One region of the Pantoea sp. SM3640 genome, then DNA from elsewhere that is predicted to be linked to it. Evidence: predicted binding sites of a transcription regulator. Region 1 holds the regulator's gene; each other region holds the start of a gene.

Evidence for each region. The regulator sigma-54, encoded in region 1, starts transcription at its own class of promoters, with help from an activator protein. The targets are predictions, from matches to a motif close to GTTGGCACANNTTTCGCTNT.
Region 2: IV493_RS14075 (gamma-glutamyltransferase family protein) is a predicted target of sigma-54. The motif match lies at 1,273-1,292, and genes of this name have one in related genera.
Region 3: glnK (P-II family nitrogen regulator) is a predicted target of sigma-54. The motif match lies at 4,782-4,801, and genes of this name have one in related genera.
Region 4: glnA (glutamate--ammonia ligase) is a predicted target of sigma-54. The motif match lies at 2,820-2,839, and genes of this name have one in related genera.

The regions. Positions count from the first base shown of each region.
Region 1 is NZ_CP064872.1:3,440,208-3,446,309, forward strand. Features, by position in the region: gene lptA (lipopolysaccharide ABC transporter substrate-binding protein LptA) at 1-487, shown strand, start outside; gene lptB (LPS export ABC transporter ATP-binding protein) at 493-1,218, shown strand; gene rpoN (RNA polymerase factor sigma-54) at 1,267-2,700, shown strand; gene hpf (ribosome hibernation promoting factor) at 2,722-3,009, shown strand; gene ptsN (PTS IIA-like nitrogen regulatory protein PtsN) at 3,160-3,639, shown strand; gene rapZ (RNase adapter RapZ) at 3,687-4,541, shown strand; gene npr (PTS phosphocarrier protein NPr) at 4,538-4,810, shown strand; gene mtgA (monofunctional biosynthetic peptidoglycan transglycosylase) at 4,814-5,533, opposite strand.
Region 2 is NZ_CP064872.1:3,000,371-3,006,472, forward strand. Features, by position in the region: gene IV493_RS14065 (transporter substrate-binding domain-containing protein) at 1-158, opposite strand, end outside; gene hpxU (MurR/RpiR family transcriptional regulator HpxU) at 350-1,189, opposite strand; gene IV493_RS14075 (gamma-glutamyltransferase family protein) at 1,328-2,914, shown strand; gene hpxX (oxalurate catabolism protein HpxX) at 2,927-3,109, shown strand; gene IV493_RS14085 (AtzE family amidohydrolase) at 3,106-4,503, shown strand; gene hpxZ (oxalurate catabolism protein HpxZ) at 4,503-4,883, shown strand; gene puuE (allantoinase PuuE) at 4,934-5,887, opposite strand; gene hpxA (allantoin racemase) at 5,922-6,102, opposite strand, start outside.
Region 3 is NZ_CP064872.1:2,850,145-2,856,246, forward strand. Features, by position in the region: gene tomB (Hha toxicity modulator TomB) at 15-392, shown strand; gene IV493_RS13355 (HHA domain-containing protein) at 417-632, shown strand; RNA gene ffs (signal recognition particle sRNA small type) at 771-867, opposite strand; gene IV493_RS13365 (MGMT family protein) at 1,055-1,399, shown strand; gene IV493_RS13370 (YbaY family lipoprotein) at 1,401-1,958, opposite strand; gene tesB (acyl-CoA thioesterase II) at 2,149-3,012, shown strand; gene amtB (ammonium transporter AmtB) at 3,071-4,357, opposite strand; gene glnK (P-II family nitrogen regulator) at 4,392-4,730, opposite strand; gene IV493_RS13390 (SmdB family multidrug efflux ABC transporter permease/ATP-binding protein) at 4,988-6,102, opposite strand, start outside.
Region 4 is NZ_CP064872.1:3,909,808-3,915,909, reverse strand. Features, by position in the region: gene yihX (glucose-1-phosphatase) at 1-527, opposite strand, end outside; gene typA (ribosome-dependent GTPase TypA) at 727-2,550, opposite strand; gene glnA (glutamate--ammonia ligase) at 2,989-4,398, shown strand; gene glnL (nitrogen regulation protein NR(II)) at 4,537-5,586, shown strand; gene glnG (nitrogen regulation protein NR(I)) at 5,594-6,102, shown strand, end outside.

The DNA of each region.
Region 1 (6,102 bases):
CGTTCCGGCGCTGGCCCTGACCGGTGACTCGGACAAACCCGTCAATATTGACTCGCAGAATCAGGCGCTGGATTTGCAGGGCAATGTCGCGACCTTTACCGGCAATGTCATCGTGACGCAGGGCTCTATCAAAATCACGGCCGATAAAGTCGTGGTGACCCGTCCGGGCGGCGACAGCAAGAAAACCATCGTTGACGCCTACGGTAATCCCGCCACTTTCTATCAGATGCAGGACAGCGGCAAGCCGGTTCAGGGCCATGCGTCTAAACTGCACTACGAACTGGCCAACGATTTCGTTGAACTGACCGGCAATGCGTTCATAGAGCAGCAGGACAGCAACATCAAAGGCGATCGTATTACCTATCTGGTGAAAGAGCAGAAAATGCAAGCTTACAGTCAGGGCCAGAACAAGCGCGTCACGACCGTACTGGTGCCGTCGCAACTTCAGGATAAAGGTTCGTCCAACAGCGGAAAGAAGAGTAACTGATAGCTATGGCCACATTAATCGCAGAAAACCTGGCGAAGGCATATAAAGGCCGTCGCGTGGTAGAAGATGTCAGCCTGCAGGTAAAATCCGGCGAGATTGTCGGCCTGCTGGGTCCGAACGGAGCCGGTAAAACCACCACCTTTTACATGGTGGTGGGCATTGTGCCGCGTGACGCTGGCCGCATTGTCATTGATGATGAAGACATCAGTATCCTGCCGCTGCATGCGCGTGCGCGTCGCGGCATCGGTTATCTGCCGCAGGAGGCATCGATCTTCCGTCGCCTCAGCGTCTACGATAACCTGATGGCGGTACTGCAGATCCGTGATGACCTCACCGAAGAGCAACGCCAGGATCGCGCCCGTGAGCTGATGGAAGAGTTCCACATCGAGCACCTGCGTGACAGCATGGGTCAGGCACTGTCGGGTGGTGAACGACGTCGTGTTGAGATTGCCCGCGCGCTGGCTGCCAATCCTAAGTTTATTCTGCTGGATGAACCTTTTGCCGGTGTTGACCCTATTTCCGTTATCGACATCAAGAAGATCATTGAGCATCTGCGTGACAGCGGCCTCGGCGTTTTGATTACCGACCATAACGTGCGCGAAACGTTAGCGGTCTGTGAGCGGGCCTATATCGTCAGCCAGGGCCACCTGATTGCGCATGGTACACCCAATGAAATTCTTGCGGATGAGCAGGTTAAGCGGGTTTATTTGGGTGAAGAGTTCAGACTCTGATAAGGTGTCGTTAATACCGATGTTTACCTGGGAACTACCATCCTGTCTATGAAGCAAGGTTTACAACTCAGGTTCAGCCAACAGCTGGCAATGACTCCACAGTTGCAGCAGGCGATTCGTCTGCTGCAACTCTCCACGCTTGAACTCCAGCAGGAGTTACAGCTTGCACTGGAAAGTAATCCCCTGCTTGAGCAGACCGATCTGCATGACGAGATTGACTCCCGGGAATCGTCAGAAGCCGAAGCGCTGGATACCCGTGAAGCGCTTGAGCAGAAAGAGATGCCTGATGAGCTGCCGCTGGATGCCACCTGGGATGAAATCTACACCGCTGGCACCCCTTCCGGCACCGGTACCGATTATCAGGATGATGAGTTGCCGGTCTATCAGGGCGAAACCACGCAGTCACTGCAGGATTACCTGATGTGGCAGGTCGAATTGACGCCTTTCAGCGATACCGACCGCGCGATTGCGACCTCTATCGTCGATGCTATCGATGACACCGGATATCTCACCGTCTCGCTTGAGGAGATCCTCGACAGCATCGGCAATGATGAGCTTGAAGCGGATGAGGTTGAGGCGGTGCTGAAACGCATCCAGCGCTTTGACCCGATCGGTGTGGGCGCACGTGATTTGCGTGACTGTCTGCTGGTTCAGCTCTCCCAGTATGCGCCAGAAACGCCGATGCTGACTGAAGCACGCCTGATTGTCAGCGAACATCTCGACCTGCTGGCCAATCACGACTTCCGTAGCCTGATGCGCGTCACGCGCCTCAAAGAAGAGGTGCTGAAAGAGGCGATGCTGCTGATTCAGTCGCTGGACCCGCGGCCGGGTCAGTCCATCAACACCGGCGAGCCGGAATATGTTATCCCCGATGTGCTGGTGCGTAAGGTCGGCAACCGCTGGACGGTTGAGCTCAATGCCGACAGCGTGCCTCGTCTGAAAATCAACCAGCACTATGCGGCAATGGGCGGTGCAACGCGCAATGACAGCGACAGCCAGTTCATTCGCAGTAATCTGCAGGAAGCGCGCTGGCTGATTAAGAGTCTGGAAAGCCGCAATGACACGCTGCTTAAAGTCACGCGCTGTATCGTTGAGCAGCAGCAGGCGTTCTTTGAGCAGGGTGAAGAATTTATGCGTCCGATGGTGCTGGCCGATATCGCCCAGGCTGTTGAGATGCACGAATCGACCATTTCCCGTGTGACCACGCAGAAATATCTGCACAGCCCGCGTGGCATTTTTGAACTGAAGTACTTTTTCTCCAGCCACGTTAATACGGAAGGTGGCGGTGAAGCCTCCTCTACCGCGATCCGTGCTCTGGTGAAGAAATTAATTTCGGCGGAAAATCCAGCCAAACCCTTGAGCGACAGTAAACTGACCTCCATGTTATCTGATCAGGGGATCATGGTGGCACGGCGTACCGTCGCCAAATATCGTGAGTCTTTATCCATCCCGCCATCGAACCAGCGTAAACAGCTGGTTTGAAAGAAATGAGAAGGAAGACCTATGCAGCTGAACCTGACCGGGCAACATGTTGAAATCACGCCACCTTTACGTGAATTCGTCAGCGGTAAATTTGCCAAACTGGAACACTATTTTGAACATATCAATCAGGTCTATATTGTCCTGAAGGTTGAGAAAGTCACGCAGGTGGCTGACGCAACACTCCACGTGAACGGTGGCGAGCTGCACGCCACGTCGGAAGCGGAAGATATGTATGCGGCAATTGACGGGCTGATCGATAAACTGGCCCGTCAGCTGACCAAACACAAAGATAAACTGAAAAAACACTAACCTTCACGCTAGCTACGCGCGCCTGCCGCGCAGAGCCGACAGGATGGGGCGGATAATCCGCCCCGTTTTGTCATCTGAGCAAGCGCCGTTTGTCGCACATATCAGCGCGCTGGTGGTGAATGGCCTGGTGAACACGCAAGTGAAACGATAATGAACAACGACCTTACACTGGAATTGAGCACAGTGCTTTCGCCAGACTGCACCCGCAGCGGCGTACACTGCCAGAGCAAAAAACGTGCGCTGGAAATCATCAGCGAACTGGCCGCTAAGCAGCTCAACCTGCCGCACCAGACGCTTTTCGAAGCGATTCTGACCCGCGAACGCATGGGCAGTACCGGTATTGGTAACGGAATAGCCATTCCTCACGGCAAGCTAGAAGAGGATACGCTGCGTGCGGTTGGGGTATTTATCAGCCTCGAGCAGCCGATTGCGTTTGATGCCGTCGACAACCAGCCGGTCGACCTGCTGTTTGCATTGCTGGTTCCGGCTGACCAGTGCAAAACACACCTGCACACCCTTTCACTGGTGGCAAAACGTCTGGCAGATAAAACGGTTTGCCGTCGCCTGCGTGCTGCGCAGAGTGATGAAGAACTCTATGCCATTATTACGGAAGTCCAGACAGAGCAGTAACGCGTCTTTACCGGCCCGGTGCCGGTTTTAAAACGGGAGAGAAGGTCATGGTGCTGATGATCGTTAGCGGTCGTTCAGGCTCGGGGAAGTCAGTGGCGCTCCGTGCGCTGGAAGATATGGGATTCTACTGCGTTGATAACCTGCCGGTCGTGCTGCTGCCTGAATTGGCCAATTCGCTGGCGGAACGCAATATTTCGGCGGCGGTCAGCATCGACGTGCGTAACATGCCTGAATCCCCGGAAATTTTTGAAACCGCGCTGAATAATCTGCCTGACACATTTTCACCTCAGCTGCTGTTTCTCGACGCCGATCGCAATACCCTGATTCGCCGTTACAGCGATACGCGCCGTCTGCATCCCCTCTCCAGCAAAAATCTGTCGCTGGAGAGCGCTATCGATGAAGAGAGCGATCTGCTGGAGCCGCTGCGTTCGCGTGCCGATTTGATCATCGACACCTCAGAGATGTCGGTACATGAGCTGGCCGAGATGCTGCGTACCCGTCTGCTGGGCAAGCGTGAACGCGAACTGACCATGGTGTTTGAATCCTTTGGCTTCAAACATGGCATCCCGATTGACGCTGATTATGTCTTTGACGTGCGCTTTCTGCCTAATCCCCACTGGGATCCTAAGCTGCGCCCGATGACCGGCCTTGATCGTCCGGTGGCGGCCTTCCTTGACCGCCACACTGAAGTGCACAACTTTATCTACCAGACACGCAGCTATCTTGAACTCTGGCTGCCGATGCTGGAGACCAACAACCGTAGCTATCTTACCGTGGCGATTGGCTGTACTGGTGGCAAACACCGCTCAGTTTATATTGCAGAACAGCTGGCGGATTACTTCCGTTCGCGCGGTAAGAATGTACAGTCACGCCATCGCACGCTGGAAAAGCGCAAATCATGACCGTCAGACAAACTGTAGAAATCAAAAATAAGCTGGGCATGCATGCCCGTCCGGCAATGAAGTTGTTTGAGCTGGTGCAGAGCTTCGATGCCGAAGTGTTGCTGCGCAACGAAGCGGGCACAGAAGCCGAAGCCAGCAGCGTAATTGCGCTGCTGATGCTCGACTCGGCTAAAGGCGGACACATAGAGATTGAAGCCAGCGGTCCGGAGGAGATCCCGGCGCTGGCAGCGGTCATTGAGCTGTTTGAAGCAGGCTTTGATGAAGACTAAGTCTTAGTCGAGCTTATTACGCTGCAGGAAGCCTTCCCCGCCAAGCTGGCGCATCTGACGCATTATCCACTGCTGTCGCTCTCTGACGTAGCCTGAAGGCGCAGCCGCACGATAACGGATAGGATTAGGCAGAACGGCCGCCAGTAAGGCGGCATCGGCAGCGGTAAGCCGGCTGGCTGGCTTGTGGAAGTAGCGCTGTGAAGCTGCTTCAACGCCAAAGATACCCGGTCCAAACTCTGCAATATTAAGATAGACGGTCAGAATACGTCGTTTCGTCCAGACTGTCTCAATACCTACTGTCAGCCCCGCTTCCAGACCTTTGCGCACCCAGCTGCGGCCATCCCACAGAAACAGATTCTTTGCTGTCTGTTGTGACAGCGTGGAGGCACCACGCATCCGGCTATCGCTGTTATCCAGTACAGATTCAATCGCCGCGACATCGAAACCCCAGTGGTCCGGAAACTTTTGATCTTCTGAGGCGATAACGGCCAGCCCCATCCACGGCGAAATCTCATCATGTCCGACCCAGTCAGAATGGGCGACATAGCTAAAGTCACCGCGTAACAAGGCACCGATCTGTCGTTCAGCCATCACCGCTGAAAACGGTACCGGCAGGAACGAAAAGAGCAAAATTCCCGCCAGCCATACGCCCAGCCATACCAGCATGACACGACCAATAATACGTCTGATACGCTGTCCGACGCTTCCTTTATGCTTGTTCATGCAATCTTCCCATACCTGTTTCAGACGTTAATTAATCACTCATGTAATCACTGCCAGAAAAGCAGCTTTTTCATAAAAATCGCTGAAAACCTTGCGGCGGTTTCCAGACTTTATTCAATCATTTTGCATCAAAATGCTGCAACAGTTCGAAATAGTTCAAGGACTTCCGGTAAAAAGGAATCGGTTCCATTCATTGCCACGGCTTAGCATCTTTCCAGATAAACACTTAATAATGGGTGATAAGCGCCGGTTTAAATCATTCGATATTCTTAACTGTTATTTTTTTATGAATGATGAGCCGCCCAAAGCTTAAACAGAATCACGCTGATAACGTATAAATAAACAGCGCTTAACAGCGTTACTCAGAGTTGTTGTGGCCCTTTTTACTCTCATTAAGCGCAATGATGTCAGTGCAAGTGCAGGACAAAGTTTTAGATTCTTTTTTATCATTCCAAATCGTTTTGGATAATTCGTGTCATTTCAGGGTGGTCACTTGCAATATCAGCGCGTTAGCCTCTCTGAAGAGGCAGAGGTTAATGCCAGCTTAATTTACAGCTGCTCAGCCTTTG
Region 2 (6,102 bases), 440 kb from region 1:
AGGTCAGTGCCGACCGAGCCAAACGGTGGAAAATCCTGCGGCACGGCAACACGGATGACGCCGCGCTTCTGGATATCCTGCAGTTGATCGGCCAGCGCGCTGCCCGTTTGTGCCATCAGTAATGCCGCTGTCGCTACCGCCATCAAAGCTTTTTTCATTATGCACCCCGGTGAGATTAACGTGAAACAAAAGATTCTTTAACAAGCAATCTGCAACTAATGTGCCAATCCGGATAGCAACAGAAAAAGGGTTAAGCGGCAGAGAGTTCAACGGAAATCCGGCGTAATCGGGGCAATCACGCCGGGGAAGTGGTGATCTGAAATGGGGCAAAGCACCAAAACGGTGCCTGTTAACGGTGCTCCAGCTCGTCAAACTGCTGGTAAAGGTCGGCGATCTGATGAATACGCTGACGTCCCTGTGCCAGCATTTCATGCAGCAGCGCATTGGCGATCAGATTAACCAGACTCATGGCGGCACTGTAGCTGTCGAAGGCGGAAACACTGTCGAGTGGCGTACAGAGCTGCCAGCGCGCCAGCGCAATCACCGTCTGCGCCTGCGGCTCACACAGTGCCAGCATCGGGACACCGGCAGCCTGCAGCTGCTGCATCAGCGGACGAATGATGCGCGCACGACGACGAAACGCCATCACGATCACCATGTCGTCCGGCGTGATATCCACCAGCTCCTCAGCCAGCGTCTGGCCCGGCTGCGGCAGGATATGCACCTGTGAACGCGCCTGCACCAGCTGCTGGCGCAGATGGAGCGCCACCGGATAGGCGTTGCGCATGCCGATGATAAACACGCGCTTAGCCTGCGCCAGCTGCTGAATCACCTCATTAAAGTGTCGGGCATCCAGGCTGTTTACCCACTGCGTCAGATTAGCCATCTCCTGCTTGTAGTGGCGCGCCAGCAGCGTATTGCCCTGCACCGCATCACGGTTATCGGTCAGCGGCATGCCGCTCTGCCGCAGGATGCGAAGCTCATCACGCATATCCTTGTACTTCTCATAGCCCAGACGCTTAAACAGTCGACTGACCGTGGCTTTCGACACGCCACTGAGCCGCGCCAGCTCGGCGCTGTTGTAGCTGATCAGGTCATCGAAGTGGTCAAACACGAAGTCGGCAATACGCTGCTCCTGCGGAGAGAGCTGGGGATAGTGACTTCTGAGTCGTTCATCAAGCTGTTTCATAAGGCGTCCTGTAACTTTTGTTTCAGCAGAAGCTAGCACAATTTACGCCAGGTTAACCGGCGCATTGTCAGCTGAGCATGAAAACTGGAACAGCTCTTGCTTTGTTATGGGTTCTGTCACCCGGATAACGAGAAAAAGATGATTCAAAGCAATATGGCCCCGCAGGGGATGGCGGTGACGCCACACCATCTGGCGAGTGAAAGTGCGCTCGCGGTGCTGCGCGATGGCGGTAATGCCATTGAAGCGATGGTGGCTGCTGCCGCAACAATCGCCGTGGTCTATCCGCACATGAACGGACTGGGCGGCGATGGCTTCTGGCTGATTCTGCCGCCTGGCGGCGATCCGGTCGCTATCGACGCCAGCGGCGCAGCCGGTTCACTGGCTCACCGCGATTTTTACGCCGATCACCCGAAGATCCCACATCGCGGGCCGAAAGCGGCGCTGACGGTGGCCGGTACGGTCAGCGGCTGGCAGGAGGCACTGACGCTCTCTGCAGAGATGGGCACCCCGCCACTGCCGCTGGCCCGTCTGCTGCGGGATGCGATTCGCTACGCCGCCGACGGGATTCCGGTGACCGCCTCACAGACCGCCGCGACCACGAACTTCCTCAGTGAGTTGCAGCATCAGCCCGGCTTTCGTGCCCATTTTATGCCCGACGGCGATGTGCCGCAGCCGGGCAGCCGTTTTACCCAGCCCGCGCTGGCGAACACCCTGAGCCAGCTCACCGAAGAGGGACTCGACAGCTTTTATCGCGGCCCGCTGGCTCACCATATGGCCGGTGAGATGGCGACGCTGGGCATGCCGGTGACGCTGGCCGATCTGCAGCAGCATTACGCTCGTCGCACAACGCCGCTGCATCTCGCCCACAGCGAAGGCGACATCTGGAATATCGCTCCGCCAACCCAGGGCGTCGTGTCGCTGGCGATCCTCGGCATCACCGATCGGCTGGAGATGACGGAGGCTGACGACGCGCAGACGGTGCACCGCATCGTGGAAGCCACCAAAAAAGCCTTTGCGCTACGCGACAAACACATCACCGATCCGCGTCACATCACCGAAGATGTGCAGGCGCTGCTGGATAGCGATCATCTCGATACGCTCGCCAGCCAGATCGCCGATGGCGAGGCCGCCGCCTGGGGCAGCGGACGCGGACCGGGCGATACGGTCTGGATGGGCGTGATGGACAGCAGCGGTCTGGCTGTTTCCTTTATTCAGAGCATTTACCACGAGTTTGGCAGCGGTGTGGTGCTGCCTGGCACGGGCATCACCTGGCAGAACCGGGGCGCTGCGTTCAGCCTCGACCCTGACCATCTGCTGGCGCTCGCGCCCGGTAAGCAGCCGTTCCATACCCTCAATCCCGCCGCCGCACGGCTGAAAGATGGCCGGACAATGGTGTATGGCGCGATGGGCGGAGATGGGCAGCCGCAGACCCAGGCGGCGATTTTCACCCGCCATGTGATTCAGGGGCTGCCGTTACAGCAGGCGGTCAGTGCGCCGCGCTGGCTGCTGGGCCGGACCTGGGGGCAATCGTCCGACTCGCTGAAACTGGAAGGCCGCTTTGACGACGAAACGGTATTGATGCTGCGTCTGTGGGGACATGAGGTGGAACGGCTGCCGGACTTCAGCGAATCCGTAGGCCATGCGGGCGCGATTGTGCGTCACAGCAACGGCATGTTTGAGGGCGCAAGCGACCCACGTAGTAACGGCAGCGCTGCCGGTTTTTAACAGGAGCGAATCATGAATCAACAAGAGTGGGCCAGCTACATCGGCCATATGGAGCAGATCCTGCAACTGGAACTGGATGAGGCACGTCGCGCTGAGCTGCTGATCCAGCTTTCACGCATTGCGGAAATGGCTGCGCCGCTGATGGCGTTTCCGCTGGATGACCGGCTGGAAGTCGCAGGAGTATATCAGGCATGAGATTAGGTGATGTTTCAATTCAGACGCTGCAACGGGCGATTCAGCAGGGTGAGATCAGCGCACTGGAGGTGGCGAAGCACACGCTGCAGGCGGTTGAGCAGCACAACCCGGCGCTGAATGCCTGGACGGAAGTGACCGGGCCGCGCATGTTAAAAGAGGCCAGCGTCATTGATGCACAGCGGCAGCGCGGCGAAACCCTGCCACCGCTGGCGGGCATTCCGTATGCGGTGAAAAACCTGTTTGATGTGGTGGGTCACAGCACCCTGGCCGGTGCCAGCCTGTTCCGCGATCGCCCTGCGGCACAGGCAGATGCGTTTGCCGTTGATAAGCTGCGTCATGCTGGTGCGCTGCTGTCGGGTATGCTGAACATGGATGCCTATGCCTACGGTTTTACCACCGAGAACAGCCATTATGGTGCGACCCACAATCCGCGCGATCTCAGCCGCGTGGCGGGCGGCTCGTCAGGCGGTTCGGCCGCCGCGGTAGCCGCCGGGCTGGTTCACTTTTCGCTCGGCAGCGATACCAACGGTTCGATTCGGGTGCCCGCGTCGCTGTGCGGTATTTTTGGCCTTAAGCCCACTTTTGGCCGTCTGTCGCGTAGCGGCAGCCATCCGTTTGTCGCCAGCCTTGACCATATCGGGCCGCTGGCCCGGCGGGCTGAAGACCTGGCGCTGGTTTATGATCTGTTACAGGGCGCAGACCACGCCGATGCGTTTCAGGCCGATCGTCCGCTTGCCGCGACGCTGCCGGGGCTGTCACAGGGCAGCGAAGGCTTACGCTGCGGCGTGCTGGGCGGCTTTTTTTCCCGCTGGTGCGATGATGACGCGCGCGCTGCCGTCGCGGTGGTCGCGGCCGCGCTGGATGCACAGGAAGAGGTGCTGATGCCCGACGCGGAGCTGGCACGCTCGGCGGCGTTTATCATGACCGCCGCAGAAGGCGGCAATCACTATCTGCCTGCCCTGCGTCAGATGCCGGAGCAGTTTGAACCGAACTCACGCGAGCGTCTGCTGGCGGGTGCCATGATGCCAGGCGCCTGGTATGTGCAGGCGCAGCGCTTCCGTCGTCATTTCCAGCAGCAAGTGTTACCGCTGTTTGATCATTTCGATGTGCTGATCGCCCCGGCAACGCCCTGCAGCGCGATCACGATCGGCCAGCAGACGCTGTCGATTCAGGGTGAATCCCTGCCCGCTAAAGCGAGCATGGGGATGCTGACGCAGCCGATCTCCTTCCTGGGATTGCCGGTCTGTACCGTGCCGCTGGCGACCCGGAGCGGCCTGCCGATTGGTTTACAGCTTATCGCCCGTCCGTTTAACGAAGAGGCAGTGCTACGCGCCGCCTGGGCACTGGAACAACAGGGCATTACGATACCGCAAATCAATATGGCAGGAGCCTGATGAACAGAGAGATTAATTTACCGCAGGTGCTCAGCGAGGTGACGGCGCAGTTTTACCGCTACGAGCAGGCGCTGGTCAGCAATGATGTGGACGAACTGGATGCGTTGTTCTGGCACGACCCGCGAACCGTGCGCCTCGGCGCGGGTGAGAATCTGTATGGCATTGATGAGATTCGGGCCTTCCGTGCCGCGCGTCCGTCAGCCGGGCTGGATCGGACGCTGCGCAACACCGTGATTACCACCTTTGGTGAGGATTATGCGGTCTGCAGCACCGAATTTACCCGCACCGGCAGCGATAAAATTGGCCGCCAGCAGCAGACCTGGGTGCGCATGCCCCACGGCTGGTGCATCGTGGCGGCGCAGGTCAGTCTGATGAGCTGACGGCCTCCGGCGCTTCGCCCAATCAGTACGGGGCAAGCGCCGGACCGGGCTTACGGAGCCGGGTGCGTGGTGATCCAGTGGTCAGCGATCTGCTGACGGGTACAAATCCAGACGTCATCGTGCTGCTGAATGTGATCGAGGAAGTTCTGCAGCGCGCGGAATTTGCCAGGACGCCCCAGCAGGCGGCAATGCATGCCGATCGACATCATCTTCGGCGCGGTTTCCCCCTCTTCATACAGCACATCGAAGGTGTCCCGCAGATAGGTGAAGAACTGTTCGGCGGTGTTAAAACCCTGCGGCGAGGCAAAGCGCATGTCATTGCATTCCAGGGTGTAAGGAATAATCAGGTGCGGTTTCACCGTGCCATCCTGACAGGTGACCTGGGTCCAGAACGGCAGATCGTCGCCGTAGTAGTCACTGTCGTAGCTGAAACCACCCTGCTCCACCACCAGCCGGCGGGTATTCGGGCTGTCGCGGCCGGTGTACCAGCCGGTCGGTGCTTTACCAAACAGATCCACCAGCACATCAACCGCCTGCTGCATATGCTGACGTTCGGTTTTTGCATCCATGCCCTGATAGTGGATCCAGCGCCAGCCGTGGCTGACCACATCGTAATCCGCCTGTTTAATCGCCTCGACGACTTCCGGGTGACGCGCCAGCGCCATCGCCACGCCAAACACGGTTAGCGGCAGACCGCGCTTCTGAAACTCATTGTGAATGCGCCAGAAACCGGCGCGGGAGCCATATTCATACAGCGACTCCATCGACATGTGACGATCGGCATAGCTGGCTGCACCGATGATGTCCGAAAGGAACTGTTCTGAGCCCGCATCGCCATGCAGCACGCTGTTTTCTGCGCCCTCTTCATAGTTCAGAACAAACTGCACCGCCACACGGGCGTTGTTGGGCCAGGCGGCGTGCGGCGGATTAGCGCCATAACCGATTAAATCGCGCGGATAGTTTTTGTTAAAGCTGTACTCTTTCTTCTCTGCAGCGTCAGTCATCACTCGCTTCCTGTCTTAAATCGGGAAAGTTCCGTTAGTTTAGATGCTGAAACGCACCTGAGAGAGGTTTCTGCAAAGGCCAGGCCAGATCGCCATGTTTGCTGGTGCCAAAGCCCAGCGCCACCAGCGACTCCACCATTTTCACCGCCGCGCTGACGCCGTCGATCACCGGCAGGCCCAGCTCCTGGGTCAGCGAAGCAGCCAGCGTGGCCATT
Region 3 (6,102 bases), 590 kb from region 1:
TGGAGGGGAAAAAGATGGACGAATACTCACCGAAACGGCATGATATTGCCCAGCTTAAATATCTGTGTGAGAGCCTGTTTGACGACAGCATGGCAACATTAACCGACAGCCATCACGGCTGGGTGAACGACCCCACTTCTGAAAGCAATCTGCAGCTTAACGATTTGATTGAACACATTGCCTCTTTCACCATGAATTACAAAATTAAGCACGTTGAAGATGAAGCGCTGATTTCGCAAATCGATGAATATCTTGATGATACTTTTATGCTCTTCAGCAACTATGGTATCAATAGTCCGGATCTTCAACGGTGGCAACGTTCAGCAAAACGCTTATTTAATCTGTTCACTGAAGAGTGCGCTTTTCTCCAGCAACCAAGCCATTCATTATAGTACAGACATGAGAACGGTTTATTTATGAACAAAACCCTGACTAAAACCGATTATTTGATGCGACTGCGGCGTTGCCGCTCTCTGGATACCCTGGAAAGGGTCATTGAAAAAAATAAGTATGAATTACCCGAGGATGAATTAGCGGTATTTTACTCTGCAGCTGACCATCGCCTGGCGGAACTGACGATGAACAAGCTTTATGATAAAGTCCCAGGTTCAGTATGGAAATTTGTCCGCTAATCTGACGGATTGCTGCTACGTTTAATCTCCTCTTTAGTACCAGATATTCCTGCCTGCCGGCAAAGGATCGGCCCAGGCGGGTTTTGCCTGTCTGCAGTTTATGGAGAGGAGATATTCAGAGGGAGAAAATGGTGGGGGCCCTGCCAGCTACATCCCGGCACACGCGTCACCTGCTGCGGCTGCTTCCTTCCGGATCTGACCGAGTTCACAAGCTAGCATTGCGGGAGAACCAACAGGGCCCCCATTGACAAGCCCTCTTTACGAGAGCGGGGGCATTATCTGGGAAGGAGGTGGCAATTGCAAGCGTAGTCGGGACAACCGTTGTTTTCTTGAACAACCAACGTGCTGGCACTGTCTCTTCATCCTCGCCATGCTAAAGTTAAAACCCTATTCCTGATGAAAAAAGCAGACGAAATAAGCACATGGATCAGCCTGACTCTTTCCGGCAACGCATCTGGCAAATTGTTGCCGCCATTCCCTATGGCCACGTCGCGACCTATGGCGACGTTGCGCGACTGGCGGGTTCCCCGCGCGCGGCACGTCAGGTGGGCGGCGTGCTGAGCCGGTTACCAGAAGGCACCACGCTTCCCTGGCATCGTGTCGTCAATCGTCACGGTACTATCTCACTGCAGGGCGACAGTCTGTTGCGGCAGCGGGATGCGCTGGAAGCGGAAGGTATAGAGGTCAGTAATGAGGGACAGCTCGATCTTGAAACTTATCGCTGGGATTTCAGGCAGGAAAAAGGGGCGACAACGTCGCCCCGATAAATTAAATATGGGTTGGTGCCGGAACAGCAGCCGATGGCGTCACCTGAGTGGGTGACGTCGACGGAACAGTCGTCGCTGCGCCTGGCTGAGTTGGCATCGCTACTGACGGTACCGGTACCAGCAGCAGTTCAGCTTTAGTGCCGCCCTGGTTGATGACCGGCTTCACCCCTTCAGTGACAAAGGCCAGCTTGCCATCAATTGAGATGGCTGCGCTTAACAGAATGCGCGCGTTGGGCTGAATGTCGGCCGGGTTAAACGGTAATACAAACTGGAACGGTGCCTGTTTGCCTTCAGTACGCACCACGCGCTGCGACAGCACTTTTGATGGCGCGTCGGATACAGAGGCATCAGAAAGCGTCACGGTTAATACCGCATCCGGCGGCAGCGCAATGCGCTGGCGGATAAAGACTGAACCACTTACGTTTGGCTGCGCAATCGCGGCCGTCTGTCCTGCAACTGCAGAACCCAGCGTTGGTGTTGGCACTGGTTTACTCTTGTCGGCACATCCCGCAACAGCAACCGCAATAACTACCCCACTGAACACATGCCTGAGTTTCATTGATGTCGTCTCCATTTGATCAAAATGATTGTCGGCAGCGAATCCTGCTTACAGCGCTTCACTCGCCGTATGTGCTTAATATTGGCACAAAAATGAAATTTTGCCTGGCACAGGCAAAGCGGAAAGTCAGATTGACGTCAACTGGTCCGATCTTTCACACTGAGCGGGTCACTATATTGAGGAATGCGCCATGAGTCAGGCACTGCAAAATCTGCTGAATTTATTGAATCTGGAAAAACTGGAAGAGGGTTTATATCGCGGCCAGAGCGAAGATCTGGGACTGCGCCAGGTGTTTGGCGGTCAGGTGGTGGGTCAGGCACTGTATGCCGCGAAGCAAACCGTCGCGGAAGATCGCATTATTCACTCATTTCACAGCTATTTTTTGCGGCCCGGCGATAGCCAGAAAGCGATTATCTATGATGTTGAAACTCTGCGTGATGGCAAAAGTTTCAGCGCACGCAGGGTCAGCGCCATTCAGAATGGCCAGCCGATTTTTTATATGACGGCCTCTTTCCAGTCACCGGAAAGCGGATTTGAGCATCAGAATCCGATGCCCCAGGTGGCGGGGCCAGAAAACCTGTTAACCGAACAGGCGATGGCGCAGAAAATGGCGCATCTGCTGCCAGAAAAGTTACGTGAAAAATTTATTGCTGAACGTCCGCTGGAGATTCGCCCGGTGCAGATCCATAACCCGCTTCGTGGACATGTGGATAAACCGGAGCGTCAGGTCTGGATCCGTGCCACCGGCCCCCTGCCCGATGACCTGCGTATCCATCAGTACCTGCTCGGCTATGCCTCTGACCTCAACTTCCTGCCGGTCGCGCTGCAGCCGCATGGCAAAGGCTTTTTAGAGCCGGATATGCAGGTCGCCACAATCGACCACTCTATGTGGTTCCATCGCCCGTTCGACTTCACTGAATGGCTGCTCTACAGCGTGGTCAGTACCTCAGCTTCTGGCGCACGCGGTTTTGTCCGCGGCGAGTTCTACAATCAGCAGGGTGTGCTGGTAGCCTCAACCGTTCAGGAAGGGGTAATGCGCCAGCGCAGCGAATGAAGAGAATAAAAAAAGGGGCGATTGCTCGCCCCCGATTGTTCATTTCAGTGCCTGTCCATTACTGGTTATAAGCATTCTCGCCGTGGCTGTTTACATCCAGACCTTCACGTTCATGCTCTTCCGGAACGCGCAGTCCGACAATCAGATCGGCCAGCTTGAAGCCGATGAAAGCGACAACGCCGGACCAGACAATCGTCAGACCCACGCTGAAGAGCTGCACCCAGACCTGATGGCCCATGGTGACGCCCTGCGCATAGCCGACGCCGCCCAGTGAAGAGGAAGCAAACACGCCGGTCAGGATACAGCCGACAATACCGCAGACGCCATGCACACCGAATACATCGCACGGGTCATCGACACGCAGCCATTTTTTCAGAGTGGTGACGCCCCACAGTCCCGCGAGGCCGCCGACCAGACCGATGATTAATGCACCGCCAACGCCGACATAACCACAGGCCGGTGTAATCGCGACCAGACCCGCAATAAAGCCTGAGCAGGCACCCAGCAGTGAAGGCTTACCGCGTACCGCCCACTCGCCAAAGGTCCATGCCAGTACGGCACCCGCTGTTGCCACCACGGTGTTCAGGAAAGCCAGTGCGGCGATTTCGTTTGCTGCTGAAGCTGAACCGGCATTAAAGCCAAACCAGCCAACATAAAGAATAGCGGTGCCGGTGAAGACCATCGGCAGGTTATGTGGCTTGAACGCCTCTTTACCAAAGCCCGCACGTTTGCCCACCAGATAAGCACCCACCAGACCTGCGACAGCCGCGTTGATGTGCACCACGGTACCGCCAGCGAAGTCCAGAGCGCCATCCTGAGCCAGGAAACCGCCCGCCCAGACCATGTGTGCGATAGGTAAATATGAAAGCGTCAGCCAGACACCGACGAAGATCAGTACGGCAGAGAAACGGATGCGTTCTGCAATGGCACCAACAATCAGGCCCACGGTAATACAGGCAAACGAGGCCTGGAATGCTACGTGGATATACTGATAGAAACTGCCCATAACGGCGGTGAGCTGAATGTTTTTCAGCATGGCCCAGCCAAAGCCGCCAAAGAAGGGATTGCCTTCACTGAAGGCCAGTGAATAGCCGTAGACCACCCACAGCACGCAGACCAGCGAGAAGGTCACAGCAACCTGCGTCAGCATCGACAGAACGTTTTTGCCACGAATCAGACCGCCGTAAAACAGCGCAATACCTGGAATTGACATAAAGAGCACCAGCGCGGTGCAAATCATCATAAATGCGTTATCAGCCTTGTCCGCAACGGCAGGCGCAGCCATTGCGAGTGAGGGTAACAGTGCCAGGCTGGTGAGACCCAGCTTCGTGAAAATTTTATTCATTTTTATTCCATCCCATCACAGTACTGAGTCTTAATTACAGAGCGGCTTCGTCGGTCTCGCCGGTACGAATACGGATGACGCGCTGCAGTTCAGCCACGAAAATTTTACCGTCGCCAATTTTGCCGGTGTAGGCCGCTTTACTGATGACATCCACCACTTCGTCTAACTGATCATCGGCAATCGCGATATCAATTTTGACCTTCGGCAGGAAGTTAACGCTGTACTCTGCGCCACGATAGAGCTCTGCATGGCCTTTCTGACGACCAAAACCTTTCACTTCGGAGACGGTCAGTCCCTGAATGCCGATAGAGGATAAAGCTTCACGTACATCCTCCAGTTTGAATGGCTTAATTACGACGGTAACCAGCTTCATTGGATCCCCTCCAGCGAGTAAATAGGTAACGTTTATGGACACGCAGGGATATAAGCAAAGCCTGTGCCAGAGTGTAAAAGTGCCCTTAATCAGTGAGTCAGGCGAGACGGAGCAAGGGATGCTTCAAGGAAGATATGAATGAGAATGGGTGTGTGACAGGGATCGCAGCCTGAGACTGCACTCCTTTGGTGCTCCAGGCGTCAAAGGAGTGCATTTATACAGATTATTCCGATAAAGCTGCGCAAAAAAGGTGCAAGTCAGCTTTCAGATGTTACAGGTACGCCCGACGCCAGATCTTCCCCTGCCTGTTGCAGCTGATACATCTGCCAGTAACGTCCCTGTAGCGCCAGCAGTTGCTGATGAGTGCCCTGCTCAACCACACGACCACGATGCAGCACCAGAATCTTATCCGCATCGATAATCGTTGAGAGGCGGTGAGCGATCACCACCAGCGTGCTGTGTTGCCGTAGCGTCGCAAGCGTATGCTGAATGGCCTGCTCGGTGCCGGAGTCGATGTTAGCGGTCGCCTCGTCGAGGATCAGGATCTGCGGCAGATCAACCAGTACCCGGGCCAGCGCCAGCAGCTGCTTCTGCCCGACCGACAGATTATTGCCCTGCTCGCCCAGCCGGGTGTGAATCCCCTCCGGCAGGGCATGCGCCAGCAGTGCCAGCTGCACCTGTTCCAGCACGGTCCAGACGGCCTCTTCGCTGATGTCGCGGCCCAGCCGCACATTGGCCAGCAGCGTATCGGCCAGCACCACCGGATCCTGCTGCACCATCGCGATACCGCGTCGCAGCACGGCATGGCTCAGGTCGCCAATCGGACGATCATCAATACGGATTTCGCCGCGCGTCACCGGGTAATAACCCATCAACAGGTTAGCGAGGGTACTTTTGCCACTGCCGGTATGGCCCACCAGCGCCACAAACTCACGCGGTGCGACGTCAAGATTGATATCACTCAGCACATCGCGGTTTTCACGGTAGGCAAAACTGAGGTTGTTCAGGGCAATACGACCTGAAGCCAGTGGCTGCTGATCGGCACCATACTGCTGCTGGGCGGCATCCATCAGCTCGAAGATACGCTCGCCAGACACCACCGCCTGCTGCAGCATCGACTGCTGGGTGGTCAGCTCAATCAGTGGCTCATTCAGACGGCCCAGGTAAGTAATGAAGGCATAGAGCACCCCCACTTCAAACACGCCAGGCACCGAAAAACTGAACAGAATCAGCAGCCCGCACAACACCATCGCTGAAAACAGGCTCAGCAATGGACGCAGCAGAAAGCCATCGAGACGCAGCGTCTCCATTCGCGCCAGATAGTGAGAGCGGCTCGCTTCGCCCATACGCTCACCAAATCGCGCCTGCTGAC
Region 4 (6,102 bases), 470 kb from region 1:
GCGCGTGCCGCCTCAATGTTCTCCGGGTTATCGTCGAAAAACACCGCCTGATCGGCAGTCACACCCTCCGCGTCCAGCACATGCTGATAAATCCGGGCTTCCGGTTTACGCATACCCAGCTCCTGCGAGAGATAGAGTTTGTCAGCTGCCTGCTGTACGTCGGGATACTGCGTCGGCCAGAATTCACAATGCAGCTTATTGGTGTTAGAGAGAATCACCACCCGATGACCTTCAAGCCGCAGCCGATTCATCAGCGCCAGGGTTTCAGGACGCACGTCTACGAAGACCGCCTGCCAGCCAGCAGTAAACTGTTCATAACTCAGCGCTATTGCCAGCTTTTCACACAGCGCCAGCGCGAAGTCTTCATCGCTGAGTTCTCCACGTTCGTGTTGTTCAAACGCTTCATCCATCTGGAAATGGCTTTGCAGCGAGGCCAGCGGCACACGGCTAAGGTCACTCCAGACACCCAGCACGCGGTTAAAGTCGATATCAATAATCACGTTGCCCAAATCAAAGATATACAGCATGGTGTGTCTCCTTCTGTTCCCTGGAGTATTCACTCTAGCGGCAAAAGTGCAGGCTGAACAGGCACGCGTGGAGAGAAAAGCGTAAACGCCAGAAGGTGGATAGAACGCACCCAGATATTTACTGGCCCGACTGGAGAAGCCGGAATTTCAGGCAAAAAAAAGCCCCGCATGCGGGGCTTTTTATCAGTTAAAGGCGCACTTATGCGTCTTTAGGACCACGTGAAGCACGTTTACGGTCGTTTTCAGTCAGGTGACGTTTACGGATACGCACTGACAGTGGTGTTACTTCTACCAGTTCGTCATCATCGATGAACTCGATAGCCTGTTCCAGTGTCATTTTCTGCGGTGGAACCAGGGTCGTTGCTTCATCAGTACCGGAAGCACGCATGTTGGTCAGCTTCTTACCGGTCAGACAGTTTACGGTCAGGTCGTTAGAACGGCTGTGAATACCGATGATCTGGCCTTCATAGACTTCTGCACCGTGACCCAGGAACAGCTTACCGCGATCCTGCAGACCGAACAGGGCGAACGCGACGGCTTTACCCTGACCATTAGAGATCAGTACGCCGTTCTGACGCTGGCCCACTTCGCCTGGACGAATATCGTCGTAGTGGCTGAAGGTAGAGTAGAGCAGACCGGTACCGGACGTCATGGTCATGAATTCGTTACGGAAGCCAATCAGGCCACGGCTTGGGATCACGTAGTCGAGACGTACGCGGCCTTTGCCATCCGGATCCATGTTTTTCAGATCGCCTTTACGCTCACCCATGGCTTGCATAACGGAACCCTGATGCGTCTCTTCGATATCCAGCGTAACGTTCTCAAATGGCTCTTGTTTACGGCCATCGATTTCACGGAAGATAACTTTCGGACGGGATACCGCCAGCTCGAAACCTTCACGACGCATGTTTTCGATCAGGACTGACAGGTGAAGTTCACCACGACCTGATACGCGGAAGGCGTCAGAATCTTCAGTTTCTTCAACACGCAGTGCTACGTTGTGAACCAGTTCTTTGTTCAGACGCTCAAGGATCTGACGTGAAGTCACGTACTTACCTTCTTTACCGCAGAACGGTGAGGTGTTGACGTTAAAGAACATGGTTACAGTTGGTTCATCGACGCTCAGTGCTGGCAACGCTTCCACATTCTGCGTGTCACAGATAGTGTCGGAGATGTTCAGCTCGCCCAGACCGGTGATAGCAATGATATCGCCCGCTTCTGCCAGATCGCTATCGATACGCTCAAGACCCAGATGAGTCAGGACTTTACCGACTTTAGCGTTACGGGTTTTGCCTTCGCTATCGATGATAGTGACTTGCTGGTTAGGCTTAACTTTACCGCGCTTGATACGGCCGATGCCGATCACGCCCAGGTAGTTGTTGTAGTCCAGCTGAGAGATTTGCATCTGCAGTGGGGCATCAGCCTCAACCTGCGGAGGCGCAACGTGATCAACGATAGCCTGATACAGCGGGGTCATATCGTCAGCCATGTCGGTGTGCTCAAGACCCGCAATACCATTCAGCGCAGAGGCGAAAATGATAGGGAAGTCGAGCTGCTCGTCAGTGGCATCCAGGTTTACGAACAGGTCAAATACCTGATCCACAACCCAATCCGGACGCGCACCAGGGCGGTCTACTTTGTTGATAACCACAATCGGCTTCAGACCATGCGCGAACGCTTTTTTGGTCACAAAGCGGGTTTGCGGCATAGGGCCATCCATCGCATCTACAACCAGCAGCACCGAGTCCACCATGGACATGACGCGCTCAACTTCACCACCGAAGTCGGCGTGTCCTGGGGTATCAACGATGTTGATACGGTAGTCATTCCACTTAATGGCGGTGTTTTTTGCGAGGATGGTAATCCCACGCTCTTTCTCCAAATCATTGGAGTCCATCACGCGCTCGGTTGCTTCGGTACGGGCATCAAAAGTACCGGATTGTTGCAGCAGTTTGTCAACCAGGGTGGTCTTTCCATGGTCAACGTGCGCGATGATGGCGATGTTACGCAAATTTTCGATCACAGCTTTGCCTCAGGCATTAGAAATAGCGCGGTATTGTACACGGATTAAGCGGAAGACTGAACAGGATCACACTTTTCACTGAAAGTTTATTGCATCGGCGCAAATTTGCCCTGTTCCCGGTGCAGAAAATGCACTAAGTTGGTCCTGCGCACCAAAATAGTGCTAAAAAATCACCGCTAAGCACCACAATGGTGCATTAAGACCATTGTGGTGCAGGCGCTTTATGACAAAAAGGTGCATCACAAGGCGATTTAAGCAACATCAAAAAAGTTGGCACAGAATTCGCTTTATCTAAATCAAGCGTAAACGCCAGACAGATGTCGGTTGAAGAGCGTGCCGGGTGAAGTTGGTCAGGGAGGTGTTTTCCCGCAATGGATTCCGGAAACGACGTTTCCTCGCCATGTAGATAATGAAAGACCATTTCCAGGAGAGTTGAGTATGTCCGCTGAACACGTTCTCTCGATGATGAACGAGCATGAAGTTAAGTTTGTTGACCTGCGTTTTACCGATACCAAAGGTAAAGAACAGCACGTTACGATCCCTGCTCACCAGGTTAACGCTGACTTCTTCGAAGAAGGCAAAATGTTCGATGGTTCGTCTATTGGCGGCTGGAAAGGCATTAACGAATCAGACATGGTGCTGATGCCTGACGCCACTACGGCAGTCATGGATCCTTTCTTCGAAGATTCTACGCTGATCATCCGTTGTGACATTCTTGAGCCAGGCACCATGCAGGGCTACGATCGCGATCCACGCTCTATCGCCAAGCGCGCTGAAGATTACCTGCGCTCTTCCGGCATCGCGGACACCGTGCTGTTTGGACCAGAACCCGAATTCTTCCTGTTCGATGACATCCGTTTCGGTTCATCAACGTCCGGCTCACATGTGGCTATCGACGATATCGAAGCGGCATGGAACACCGGTAAAGAGTACGAAGGCGGTAACAAAGGTCACCGTCCGGGTCTGAAAGGCGGCTACTTCCCGGTTCCACCGGTTGACTCATCACAGGACATCCGTTCTGCCATGTGTCTGACCATGGAGCAGATGGGTCTGGTTGTTGAAGCGCATCACCACGAAGTGGCGACCGCAGGTCAGAACGAAGTGGCAACCCGCTTCAACACCATGACCAAAAAAGCGGACGAAATTCAGATCTACAAATATGTCGTCCACAACGTTGCGCACGCTTACGGCAAAACGGCGACCTTTATGCCGAAGCCAATGTTTGGCGACAACGGTTCAGGCATGCACTGCCACATGTCACTCTCTAAAGGTGGCCAGAACCTGTTTGCCGGCGATAAGTACGGCGGCCTGTCTGAAATGGCGCTGTTCTACATCGGCGGTATCATCAAGCACGCGAAAGCGATCAACGCCCTGGCGAACCCGACAACCAACTCTTACAAGCGTCTGGTCCCAGGTTATGAAGCACCGGTTATGCTGGCTTACTCTGCCCGTAACCGTTCTGCCTCAATCCGTATCCCGGTTGTTGCCAGCCCGAAAGCTCGTCGTATCGAAGCGCGCTTCCCGGATCCAGCCGCTAACCCATACCTGGCGTTCACCGCTCTGCTGATGGCTGGCCTGGATGGCATCATCAACAAAATCCATCCTGGCGACGCGATGGATAAGAACCTGTATGACCTGCCACCGGAAGAAGAAGCTGAGATTCCAAAAGTTGCAGGCTCGCTGGAAGAAGCGCTGAATGCACTGAACGAAGACCGCGAGTTCCTGACTCGTGGCGGTGTATTCACAGACGAATCGATCGATGCTTACATCGAACTGCGTAAAGCAGAGATGGATCGCGTTCGCATGACGCCACACCCGGTTGAGTTCGAGCTTTACTACAGCGTTTAACTGGTCAGACGTTTTTGTTGCCGTGGAAACTTTTAGCCCATCTTCGGATGGGCTTTTTTCTCCGCGAATTCACCGTTCATTCGCCCTCTTTTCGGCTTAAAGACTAAAATGCACCTGACTGGTGCAGAGGAACGTTGTATGGCAACTGGCTCTCTGCCCGATGCAGGGCAGATTCTCAACGCGTTAATCAACAGTATTTTGTTAGTGGATAACGATCTGGTTATTCATTACGCCAATCCGGCGGCGCAGCAATTACTGGCGCAAAGCTCACGCAAATTGTTCGGCACACCATTACCGGAATTAACCGGCTACTTTTCGCTGAATATTGAGGTGATGCGCGAGAGTCTTGAGGCTGGCCAGGGATTTACTGACAGTGAGGTCACGCTGGTGGTAGATGGTCGCGCACATATTATGTCGCTGACCGCCCAGCGGTTACCCGATGGCTTAATCCTGATGGAAATGGCGCCGATGGATAATCAGCGTCGCCTCAGTCAGGAGCAGTTACAGCACGCGCAGCAGGTCGCCGCTCGCGATCTGGTTCGCGGTCTGGCACATGAGATTAAAAATCCGTTGGGCGGATTACGCGGCGCGGCACAGCTTCTATCCCGCGCCCTGCCCGATCCGTCACTGAATGAATACACCAAAGTGATTATTGAACAGGCCGACCGGTTGCGAAATCTGGTGGATCGTCTGTTAGGTCCGCAGCAGCCAGGCATGCACATCACGCAGAGCATTCATCAGGTGGCCGAACGGGTGGTCAATCTGGTGTCGATGGAGCTGCCGGAGAATGTTTCGCTGGTACGGGATTACGACCCCAGCCTGCCGGAACTGCCGCATGACCCCGACCAGATTGAACAGGTGCTGCTTAACGTAGTTCGCAACGCACTTCAGGCGCTGGGCGACGACGGTGGCACCATTGTTATCCGCACCCGCACTGCTTTCCAGTTGACGCTGCACGGCACGCGTTATCGCCTGGTGGCACGTATTGATATTGAAGATGATGGCCCCGGCATTCCGGCCCAGCTGCAGGATACGCTGTTTTATCCGATGGTCAGCGGACGTGAAGGCGGAACCGGTTTAGGCCTCTCCATCGCCCGTAGCCTGATTGATCAACATTCAGGAAAAATAGAATTTAACAGTTGGCCGGGACACACCGAATTTTCGGTTTACCTGCCTATTCGCCAGTGAGGTTTCTATGCAACGAGGGATAGTCTGGATCGTCGATGACGATAGCTCCATCCGCTGGGTGCTTGAACGCGCGCTCACTGGAGCCGGTTTGAGCTGTGCGACCTTTGACAGCGCAAGCGAGGTGCTGGATGCCCTCTCAACCAAGACCCCGGACGTTTTACTGTCAGATATTCGCATGCCCGGTATGGATGGCCTGGCGCTGCTGAAACAGATTAAGCAGCGTCATCCGATGCTTCCGGTCATCATAATGACGGCGCATTCGGATCTGGACGCCGCTGTCAGCGCCTATCAGCAGGGTGCCTTTGATTACCTGCCTAAACCGTTTGATATTGACGAAGCGGTGGCGCTGGTCGAGCGAGCCATCAGTCACTATCAGGAACAGCAGCAGCCGCGAAATCAGCCGGTCAGCGGACCCACCACCGATATCATTGGTGAAGCGCCAGCGATGCAGGATGTGTTTCGTATCATCGGCCGGTTATCGCGCTCGTCGATCAGTGTGCTGATCAACGGTGAGTC